Regions from separate parts of the Streptomyces sp. NPDC003077 genome, predicted to be linked through region 2. Evidence: predicted binding sites of a transcription regulator. Region 2 holds the regulator's gene; the other holds the start of a gene.
The links. The regulator HrcA, encoded in region 2, represses chaperone genes, less so after heat shock. The targets are predictions, from matches to a motif close to TTNGCACTCNGNNNNNCNGAGTGCNAA.
Positions count from the first base shown of each region.

Region 1: the regulator HrcA is predicted to act here: its motif matches at 3,258-3,284, upstream of groL (chaperonin GroEL).

Region 1 covers NZ_JBEXNM010000009.1:37,840-43,332, forward strand. The annotation lists gene ABZX96_RS08800 (PTS transporter subunit EIIC) at 1-467, shown strand, start outside; gene ABZX96_RS08805 (hypothetical protein) at 425-976, opposite strand; gene groL (chaperonin GroEL) at 1,446-3,068, opposite strand; gene ABZX96_RS08815 (cold-shock protein) at 3,513-3,716, opposite strand; gene ABZX96_RS08820 (MoaD/ThiS family protein) at 4,186-4,464, opposite strand; gene thrC (threonine synthase) at 4,877-5,493, opposite strand, start outside.
Region 2 covers NZ_JBEXNM010000013.1:149,915-155,407, forward strand. The annotation lists gene hemW (radical SAM family heme chaperone HemW) at 1-584, shown strand, start outside; gene ABZX96_RS12365 (Uma2 family endonuclease) at 696-1,271, shown strand; gene ABZX96_RS12370 (DUF3097 domain-containing protein) at 1,279-2,112, opposite strand; gene ABZX96_RS12375 (MBL fold metallo-hydrolase) at 2,142-2,876, opposite strand; gene hrcA (heat-inducible transcriptional repressor HrcA) at 3,075-4,091, shown strand; gene dnaJ (molecular chaperone DnaJ) at 4,092-5,225, shown strand.

The DNA of each region.
Region 1 (5,493 bases), on a different contig from region 2:
ACGGCGTGTCGCTGCCGCTGGGCCGCCCGTTCGTGACCGCGTGCGTGGGCGGGGCGTTCGGCGGCGGGTTCGTGGGCCTGTTCCACCAGCTCGGCGACACGGTGGGCGCCACCGCCATCGGTCCCTCCGGCTGGGCGCTCTTCCCCCTCGTCCGGGGCAACCACGGCCCGGCCACCACGCTCACCGTCTACGCCCTCGGCCTCCTCGTCGGCTACCTGACGGGTTTCCTGGCGACGTACTTCTTCGGGCTGAGCCGGCGGAAGTGGTGCGAGCTGAACACGAAAGCCGAGCACCACATGCCGCGCGGCGCTGGTGACGTGACGGGCTCGGCCGGCAGCAGGAGCGCCACCGCGTCGAGGACACCGAACCGGTCGGTCCCGCGCCGGCACGGCCCGCGTCCCGCGGTGCTCGGCGCGGTGCTCGGTCACGTCGATGTCGCCCGGCGCCGCTCGACGAGCCGCGTGTAGGCCGGGTACCAGTCCTGCCGGGCGGCCTGTTCGATCACCCGCAACGCGCTCAGACGCCTCTGACGCTGACGGAGGAGATCGACGACGAACCACAGGCACAGCACCGGCAGGGCCACCCGCAGCCACGTCAGCGGCAGCAGCAGGACCACGACGGCCAGGGCCACGGACGTGACCACGGTGGTGACCGCGATCGTCCGGGCCGCCAGCCGCTGACCGGACGGGTCCGTGCCGGTGGCCCGCTCCTCGTCTCCGGGCAGGTCGTACACGGTGAGCGCCCGCATCAGCGCACGGGTGCGCAGCAGGACGTGGAGACCCGGCGCCAGCGCGGCGGCGACCACCACGGCCCGCGCGGCGGATTCCGTCGGCAGCCAGGCGCCGGCCGCGGCAAGGACGCCGAGGGCGAAGTGGATCCACGGGGGCAGGATGCGGTGCAGTGCCCGAGTCTTCTCGGCGTCCAGGAGTTCCCTCAAGGAATCCCGGTCGGGAAGTCTGCCGTCGGTCTCACGCATGGTCGTCCTCCACGGAAACTCGTCATCCCCTCGGCGACGCCCCGTCCACCCAGGTGTTGCCGAACCGGCCCACGTGGTGCCGACGAAGCGTCGCTGACAAAACCCCACTGCCGGGGAAGAGGCACCGGGACATCCCGGGAGACGCGGACGGCTTCGAGAAGCGCAGGCATCCGTCCGGCCCGCCGTATGCCTCCTCCCACCAGCGGTGTCACTGATGACCAACGGCCGTACTCACGCCCGCGGTTCCCCGAAGCACCATCCGTCCAACCGGTGAGATACGCCCACGAGAAACGCCGGCGAGAGACACCGTTGGGAAACGCCCGCGCGGAACATCTACGGGAAACGCCTGGGAGAACTACCAGCCCCTACACGCCCACGCACCCGCCCCACCCAAAACACCACTGGGGCGGCCCCCCGAAGGGAGCCGCCCCAGTGGACGTAAGGACGCTCGATCAACCACTCAGGTCGATCAGAAGTCCATGTCACCGCCCGGCATGCCGCCCGGAGCAGCCGCGGCGGCCTTCTCCGGCTTGTCGGCGATGACGGCCTCGGTGGTGAGGAACAGCGCCGCGATGGAGGCGGCGTTCTGCAGGGCGGAGCGGGTGACCTTGGCCGGGTCGATGATGCCCTCGGCGACCAGGTCGACGTACTCGCCGGTCGCGGCGTTCAGGCCGTGGCCCGGGGTCAGGTTGCGCACCTTCTCCACCACGACGCCACCCTCAAGGCCGGCGTTGACGGAGATCTGCTTCAGCGGGGCCTCCAGCGCCAGCTTCACAGCGGCGGCACCGGTGGCCTCGTCGCCCTCCAGCTCCAGCTTCTCGAAGACCGAGGAGGCCTGCAGCAGGGCCACGCCACCACCGGCGACGATGCCCTCCTCGACGGCGGCCTTCGCGTTGCGCACCGCGTCCTCGATGCGGTGCTTGCGCTCCTTGAGCTCGACCTCGGTGGCGGCACCGGCCTTGATGACGGCCACGCCGCCGGCCAGCTTCGCCAGACGCTCCTGGAGCTTCTCGCGGTCGTAGTCCGAGTCGGAGTTCTCGATCTCGGCGCGGATCTGGTTGACGCGGCCCTGGACCTGGTCGCTGTCGCCGGCACCGTCGACGATGGTGGTCTCGTCCTTGGTGATGACGACCTTGCGGGCGCGGCCCAGGAGGTCCAGACCGGCGTTCTCCAGCTTGAGGCCGACCTCCTCGGAGATGACGGTGCCACCGGTGAGGATGGCGATGTCGCCGAGCATGGCCTTGCGGCGGTCACCGAAGCCCGGGGCCTTGACGGCGACGGACTTGAAGGTGCCGCGGATCTTGTTGACGACCAGGGTGGAGAGCGCCTCGCCCTCGACGTCCTCGGCGATGATCAGCAGCGGCTTGCCGGACTGCATGACCTTCTCCAGCAGCGGGAGCAGGTCCTTCACCGCGGAGATCTTGGAGTTGACGATCAGGATGTAGGGGTCGTCCAGCGACGCCTCCATCCGCTCCATGTCGGTGGCGAAGTACGCCGAGATGTAGCCCTTGTCGAAGCGCATACCCTCGGTGAGCTCCAGCTCCAGACCGAAGGTCTGGGACTCCTCGACGGTGATGACGCCTTCCTTGCCGACCTTGTCCATGGCCTCGGCGATGAGCTCGCCGATCTGGGTGTCGGCGGCGGAGATGGAGGCGGTGGAGGCGATCTGCTCCTTGGTCTCCACGTCCTTGGCCTGCTCCAGCAGGGAGGCGGAGACGGCCTCGACGGCCTTCTCGATGCCGCGCTTGAGGGCCATCGGGTTGGCGCCGGCGGCGACGTTGCGCAGGCCCTCGCGGACCAGCGCCTGCGCCAGGACGGTCGCGGTCGTCGTGCCGTCACCGGCGACGTCGTCCGTCTTCTTCGCGACCTCCTTGACCAGCTCGGCGCCGATCTTCTCGTACGGGTCTTCGAGCTCGATCTCCTTGGCGATGGACACACCATCGTTGGTGATCGTGGGGGCGCCCCACTTCTTCTCGAGGACGACGTTGCGGCCCTTGGGGCCGAGGGTGACCTTGACGGCGTCGGCGAGCTGGTTCATCCCGCGCTCGAGACCGCGCCGTGCCTCCTCGTCGAACGCGATGATCTTGGCCATGTGAAGTGGTCCTCCCAGGACTGGGGGTCCCCCCGGACGGAGTCTGGGGGAGGGTGGATACTCCGGACCGCGCTGGCGCCCGCGACGGACGGACCGGCCGCCGTGTGGTTCCTTGCTCCACCCGGCCGACGGACCTCACCGACTCGGTCCTTAGCTGTCACTCTCACTCGTAGAGTGCTAACGCAATGATTAGCACTCGACCCACCCGAGTGCAAGCGGCTTCGGGGGTGCCTCGCCGAGGTGGAGCACCGGCGAAGAGGTGCGTGCAGACACCAACAAAAGCCCCCCACGCGCCCCGCGCGCCCGGCCCCGGACGCACGACACGATCCCCGCGCGCCCGGCCCCGGACCCGCCCGCGATCTCCGCACACCCGGCCCCGGACATGCGGAAGGCCCGCGCCCCATACGGAGCGCGGGCCTGTGCACGCTGCAGTCGGTCGGCGCCTCAGCCGGCCACGCGGACCATGTCCGCCTGCGGCCCCTTCTGGCCCTGCGAGATCTCGAACTCGACCCGCTGGCCCTCCTCAAGGGTGCGGTAACCGTCCATCTGGATCGCGCTGTAGTGGACGAATACATCCGCACCACCGTCGACCGCGATGAAGCCGTACCCCTTCTCCGCGTTGAACCACTTGACGGTGCCCTGAGCCATGCCTAACTCCCCTATTACTGGCCCTTGCGCAGGACCGCGCTCCGCGGACCCGGGTCAGACCTCACCCCCGACACGTGGGGGTGTGCGCCGGAACGCGTCGACCGCGGCCGAATGTATCCGCACCACTGCCCAGAGCAACAGGTCAATCGGACGAGAAATCTGCCTGCGACCAAACACCGATATACGGAGAACTGCCCACATTCCGGGGCAAGTCGGGCCGGGCATAGCGCATCAACACGACAAATCATGCACACAGTTCGGGCACAACTTGTCGCGTTCTTATAGGCGTTGCCGATACGCGCGAAGAGGGATCGCCCCAACTGTATCGCCTTTAACAGCACGGAATCGCCCCGTCCGCTTCCAGGGCGGACGGGGCGATTCCGAATCGACCGCGGGAGGGTCGTCACCGGCTCCGGGAGACGGGCCGGGAGACGAGCCGCGGGGGGGGGGCAGCGGGCGGGGCAGCGGCTCAGCAGCCGCCGGCCACCGCCGGGATGATCGAGACGCCCGCGCCCTGCGGCGTCGGCGTCTCCAGGCCCTGCTCGAAGCGCACGTCGTCGTCGTTGACGTAGACGTTCACGAAGCGGCGCAGCTTGCCGGAGTCGTCCAGCACGCGGGCCGCGATGCCCTGGTGGTTCTTCTCCAGGTCGGCGATCACCTCGGAGAGGGTCGAGCCCTCGGCGGTCACTTCGGCCTTGCCGTCGGTGTAGGTGCGGAGGATGGTCGGGATGCGGACGGTGACGCTCATGGAGTCCTGCCTTTCTGCGGACCGGGAAATCGGGGAGGGAGGGGGCGGGAGGCGAGCCGGACGTGTACGAGGGCCGGGACGCCGGACAGGGCGGCCCCCGGATGCGTACGAGGACCGGGACCGCCGCGCCGGACGCCTGGGATTCGCACGAGGACCGGACGGACGCCCCGGATTCGTACGACGATCAGGACGCCCGCCCCGGACGCGTACGACGGCCGGGACACCCACGCGGAACGCCCCGGACCCGTACGACGGCCGGAACGCCCACGCGAAACGGCCGGACGGCCCCGCGTGACGTTCAGGGCGGCGGATCCGCGACCGGTCGGCCGGACAGCGACCGAGCACCCCGAGGGCGCCCGATCGGCCGCCGGTCGCGGATCCGCCTGTCGGTGGGCCCGTGCGGCCGGCGGGCTCAGCCCGCCAGGCCGGCCGCGCGGAACGCGTCCAGGCTCGGGCGGATGGTGGCCGTGGGGCCGGTGGTCGGGGAGACGGCGTCCAGGGTCTTGAGGCCGTCGCCGGTGTTGAGGACGACGGTGGTCAGCGACGGGTCGAGCACGCCGTCCTCGATGAGCTTCCTGGTGACGCCGACGGTGACGCCGCCGGCGGTCTCCGCGAAGATGCCCTCCGTGCGGGCGAGCAGCTTGATCGCGTCGACGATCTGCTCGTCGGTGACGTCCTCGACCGCCCCGCCGGTGCGCCGGGCGATGTCCAGGACGTACGGGCCGTCGGCGGGGTTGCCGATGGCCAGCGACTTGGCGATGGTGTTCGGCCGCTGCGGGCGGACGACGTCGTGGCCCGCCTTGAAGGCCGTGGAGACCGGCGAGCAGCCCTCGGCCTGGGCGCCGAAGATCTTGTACGGCCTGTCCTCGACGAGGCCGAGCGCGATCAGCTCCTTCAGCCCCTTGTCGATCTTCGTGAGCTGGGAGCCGGAGGCGATCGGGATGACGATCTGGTCCGGGAGCCGCCAGCCGAGCTGCTCGCAGATCTCGTAGGCCAGCGTCTTGGAGCCCTCGCCGTAGTAGGGGCGCA
Region 2 (5,493 bases):
GCGCCGCCCCCGACCACGTCTCGGCGTACGCCCTGATCGTCGAGGAGGGCACCCAGCTCGCCCGCCGCATCCGCCGCGGCGAGGTCCCGATGACCGACGACGACGTGCACGCCGACCGCTACCTGATCGCCGAGGAGACGCTCACCGCCGCCGGCTTCCGCTGGTACGAGGTGTCCAACTGGGCCACCACGGACGCCGGCCGCTGCCGCCACAACGAGCTGTACTGGACCGGCGCCGACTGGTGGGGCGCCGGCCCCGGCGCGCACAGCCACGTCGGCGGCGTCCGCTGGTGGAACGTCAAGCACCCCGGCGCCTACGCCCAGGCCCTGTCCGAGGGCCGTTCCCCCGGCGCCGGCCGCGAACTCCTCTCCGACGAGGACCGCCGCGTCGAACGCGTCCTCCTGGAACTCCGCCTCGCCGCCGGTTGCCCCCTGGACATCCTCGCCCCGGCGGGCCGCCGCGCCGCGGACCGCGCCCTCGCGGACGGCCTTCTGGAGCAGGCCCCGTTCGAGGCCGGCCGCGCCGTCCTGACCCTGCGCGGACGCCTGCTCGCGGACGCGGTGGTACGGGACTTGGTGGACTGATCGGGGGCGATCACCCGCAGGAGTGAAGTCGGCCGGTTACCCTGGGTTTCCCCCTATCGCCGTCCATAGTCTGCCGTCAATTGCAAGCGGCGGGATATGGAGGCCACGGAGATGACCGCTGTGGACGACCGGCCGATCACTGAGTCGATCACTGAGTACTTCGAGGACCTTCAGGTTCCCGAGGGGTACAAGTGTGAACTTCTGCGGGGGGACATCGTGATGATGGCGGGGCCCAGCTGGGTCCACAACATGATCGTGCTGACCATTCAGCGGCAGATCTTTCCCGAGGAACGCTGGAATCCGGTGACGACCCAGGACATCGCCATTCCGGGGGAAGCGAGCCGCCCGCAGCCGGATCTCGTGGTGGTGGAAAGCGGGGCATACGAAGGCGCGGGGCATTTCGTGCCCGCCCCGGCTGTGACTCTGGTCCTCGAAGTCGTGTCCAAGAACAGCGCCGACCGCGATTACCGGATCAAGCGCTCGATCTACGCCGCCGGGGGCATTCCCACCTATCTGATCGTCGACCCCTTCACGGCGTGCTCCACGCTCCTGACCGAGCCCGCGGGTGCCGGGGAGGAAGCCGACTACGTGTCGCGACGCGTGTTCAAGTTCGGGGACTCGGTCCCGCTCGACGACCTCGGCGTTCTTCTGCGGACCGACGACTTCCAGACCCTCCCCTCCCACTGACCGCCCGCTAATCCGCCCCCGCCCCCGTCACGAAGTCGATCAGCTCCTCCACCCGTCCCAGCAGCGCCGGTTCCAGGTCCCGGTAGGAGTGGACGCGGGAGAGGATGTGCTGCCAGGCGGCGCCGGTGTTCTCGGGCCAGCCCAGGGCGCGGCAGACGCCCGTCTTCCAGTCCTGGCCGCGCGGGACCGACGGCCAGGCGGGGATGCCGACGGAGGACGGCTTCACGGCCTCCCAGATGTCGATGTACGGGTGGCCGACGACGAGGACGTCCTCGCCCGTGACCTCGGCCGCGATCCGGGACTCCTTGGAGCCGGGGACGAGGTGGTCGACCAGGACGCCGAGCCGGGCGCCGGGGCCGGGGGAGAAGGCGCGGACGAGGGCGGGCAGGTCGTCGACGCCCTCCAGGTACTCCACGACGACGCCTTCTATGCGCAGATCGTCGCCCCACACCCGCTCCACCAGCTCGGCGTCGTGTCGGCCCTCCACGTAGATGCGCCCGGCGCGCGCGACCCGGGCGCGCGCCCCGGGGACCGCCAGGGAGCCGGAGGCCGTACGGGCCGGACCGCTCGGGACGGGGCGCTCCTGGGGGCGGACGAGGGTGACCACCTGGCCCTCCAGGAGGAAGCCGCGCGGCTCCATGGGGAAGACGCGCCGCTTGCCGAAGCGGTCCTCCAGGGTGACCGTCGGCCCCTGGGCCGTCTTCTCGCAGCGGATCACCGCGCCGCAGAAGCCGGTGCCGACCTCCTCGACCACGAGATCGGGATCGGCCGGGACCTCGGGGGCGGGCCGCTGCCGCTTCCAGGGCGGAGTCAGATCGGGACCGTACTGTCTGCTGCGCATCCGACCGACGATAGGGAGGGAACCCCTGGTCAGGAACGCGACACGCCGAAGCGGCGGGCCAGCTCGGCGCGCTGTTCCCGGACGAACCGTGCGTCCACCACGGCGCCGTGCCCCGGGACGTACACCGCGTCCTCCCCTCCGAGGGCCAGCAGACGGTCCAGCGCGGCGGGCCACTGGGCGGGGACCGCGTCCGGCCCGGCCTGCGGTTCGCCGGACTCCTCGACCAGATCGCCGCAGAAGACGATCGGCGGCTCGCCCGCTTCCCCCGGGACCAGCACCGCCAGGTCGTGGGCCGTGTGGGCGGGGCCGACGGCGGCCAGCACGACCCGCCGGTCCCCGAGGTCGAGCGTCGTCTCGCCGCGGACCGGGTGGCGGGGGCGGACGAGCAGGTCGGCGGCCTCGGCCGCCGCGTCCGGATCGGCTCCGTGGCGTACCGCGTCCTCGCGCATCTCGTCCTTCTGCCGAGCGAGCAGGACGTCCATACCGGCCACGCCGTAGACCCGGACGCCCGCGAACGCCGCGGTGCCCAGTACGTGGTCGAAATGGGGGTGGGTGAGCGCGACGTGCGTCACGTCGCGCCCGAGCACGCCGCGGATGCTCCGGCGCAGGGCGGCGCCCTCCCTCAAGTCGGCACCGGTGTCCACGATCAGCACCCCCGACGACCCCGCCACGACACCGACGGTGGCGTCCCAGCCGGGCAGGCGCCGCCGTGCGACCCCTGCCCCGAGCCGTTCCCATCCCGCCTCTTCCCAAGTCCCGCGCATACCGAGACGCTAGCCGTATCGCGGTAGCGTTGCCCGCCGGTCCGGCGGTGCCGCCGCTCGGCCGGGAGGACGTTCGTGATGACGGCCCTTGCCCTGCCCGTGTGACCCGGCCGTACACTGGCACAGGGTCTGGCACTCGGCCGCTGTGAGTGCCAGGCGAGAAAGACCAGAATGACGGCCGGACTGGAGGTGCGCGCGATGCTCAGTGAACGCAGGCTCGAAGTGTTGCGCGCCATCGTCCAGGACTACGTCGGGACCGAGGAGCCGGTCGGGTCCAAGGCGCTCACCGAGCGGCACAAGCTCGGTGTCTCCCCGGCCACGGTCCGCAACGACATGGCGGTGCTCGAAGAGGAGGGCTTCATCGCCCAGCCCCACACGAGCGCGGGGCGCATCCCCACCGACAAGGGCTACCGCCTCTTCGTCGACAAACTGGCGGGCGTCAAGCCCCTGTCCTCGCCGGAGCGGCGGGCCATCCAGAACTTCCTGGACGGCGCCGTCGACCTGGACGACGTGGTGGGGCGCACGGTCCGGCTGCTGGCGCAGCTGACCCGGCAGGTCGCGGTGGTGCAGTATCCGTCGCTGACCCGCTCCACGGTGCGGCACGTGGAGCTGCTGGCGCTGGCTCCGGCCCGGCTGATGCTCGTACTGATCACGGACACCGGGCGGGTCGAGCAGCGGCTGCTGGACTGCCCGGCGCCGTTCGGCGAAACGTCTCTGGCGGACCTGCGCGCGCGGCTGAACAGCCGTGTCGTGGGCCGCCGGTTCACGGACGTCCCGCAGCTCGTGCAGGACCTGCCCGAGTCCTTCGAGCAGGAGGACCGGGGCACGGTCGCCACCGTCCTGTCGGTGCTGCTGGAGACGCTCGCGGAGGAGACCGAGGAGCGGTTGATGATCGGCGGTACCGCCAATCTGACCCGCTTCGGGCATGATTTCCCCCGGACCATCCGGCCGGTGCTGGAAGCCCTGGAAGAGCAGGTCGTCCTGCTCAAACTGCTGGGAGAGGCCAAAGACTCCGGCATGACCGTACGAATCGGGCACGAGAACGCCCACGAGGGTCTGACGTCCACATCGGTCGTCGCGGTCGGCTACGGTTCGGGCGACGAGGCCGTCGCCAAACTCGGCGTGGTCGGACCGACCCGCATGGACTACCCCGGAACGATGGGAGCGGTACGCGCAGTGGCACGTTACGTCGGACAGATCCTGGCGGAGTCGTAAGTGGCCACGGACTATTACGCGGTCCTGGGCGTACGGCGCGATGCTTCGCAGGACGAGATCAAGAAAGCCTTCCGGCGGCTGGCGCGCGAGCTGCACCCGGATGTGAACCCCGACCCGAAGACCCAAGAGCGGTTCAAGGAGATCAACGCCGCTTACGAGGTGCTGTCGGACCCGCAGAAGAAGCAGGTCTACGACCTCGGTGGCGACCCGCTGTCCCAGTCGGGCGGAGCGGGCGCGGGCGGCTTCGGCGCCGGCTTCGGCAACTTCTCCGACATCATGGACGCCTTCTTCGGCCAGGCCTCGCAGCGCGGACCGCGCTCGCGCACCCGGCGCGGGCAGGACGCCATGATCCGGCTCGACGTCGAGCTGGACGAGGCCGCCTTCGGCACGACCAAGGAGATCCAGGTCGACACCGCCGTCGTCTGCACCACGTGCAGCGGCGAGGGCGCGGCCCCCGGCACCTCGGCCCAGACCTGTGACATGTGTCGCGGTCGGGGTGAGGTCTCGCAGGTCACCCGGTCCTTCCTGGGCCAGGTCATGACCTCCCGTCCCTGCCCGCAGTGCCAGGGCTTCGGCACGATCGTGCCGACCCCGTGCCCGGAGTGCGCCGGCGACGGACGGGTCCGGGCCCACCGGACGCTGACCGTCAAGATCCCGGCCGGTGTCGACAACGGCACCCGCATCCAGCTCGCCGGCGAGGGCGAGGTCGGCCCCGGTGGCGGCCCGGCCGGCGACCTGTACGTGGAGATCCACGAACTGCCGCACCCGGTCTTCCAGCGGCGCGGCGACGACCTGCACTGCACGGTCACCATCCCCATGACCGCCGCGGCCCTGGGCACGAAGTGCCCGCTGGAGACGCTGGACGGCACCGAAGAGGTCGATGTCCGGCCCGGCACCCAGTCCGGCCAGTCGATCCCGCTGCACCAGCGCGGCGTCACGCACCTGCGGGGCGGCGGGCGCGGCGACCTCATCGTGCACGTCGAGGTCCAGACGCCCACCAAGCTCGACACCGAGCAGGAGGAACTGCTGCGGCGGCTGGCCAAGCTGCGCGGCGAGGAGCGGCCCATGGGGCAGTTCCAGCCGGGGCAGCAGGGGCTGTTCTCGCGGCTCAAGGACGCGTTCAACGGGCGGTAGGCGCTACCGTCCTTCGGCGTGGCGGCCGGGGCCCGTGGAGACGGGGTCCGGCCGCTTTTCCGTGGGGTGTGCGCGGGGTCGTGGGCGGCGGTGGCGTTGGGCTCGCTTTGCGTGTTCGTGGAGCCGTGGGTCTGCGTGTTCGTGGGGCCGCGTGGCCGCGTGGCCGTGGGTCCGCGTTCTTGGGTCCGTGGGTCTGCGTGGCCGTGGGGCCGGGACGGGTGGGTCGCCGGGTGCCGGTCTGCGGCACGCCGGGGAGAGCTCGGGGTCG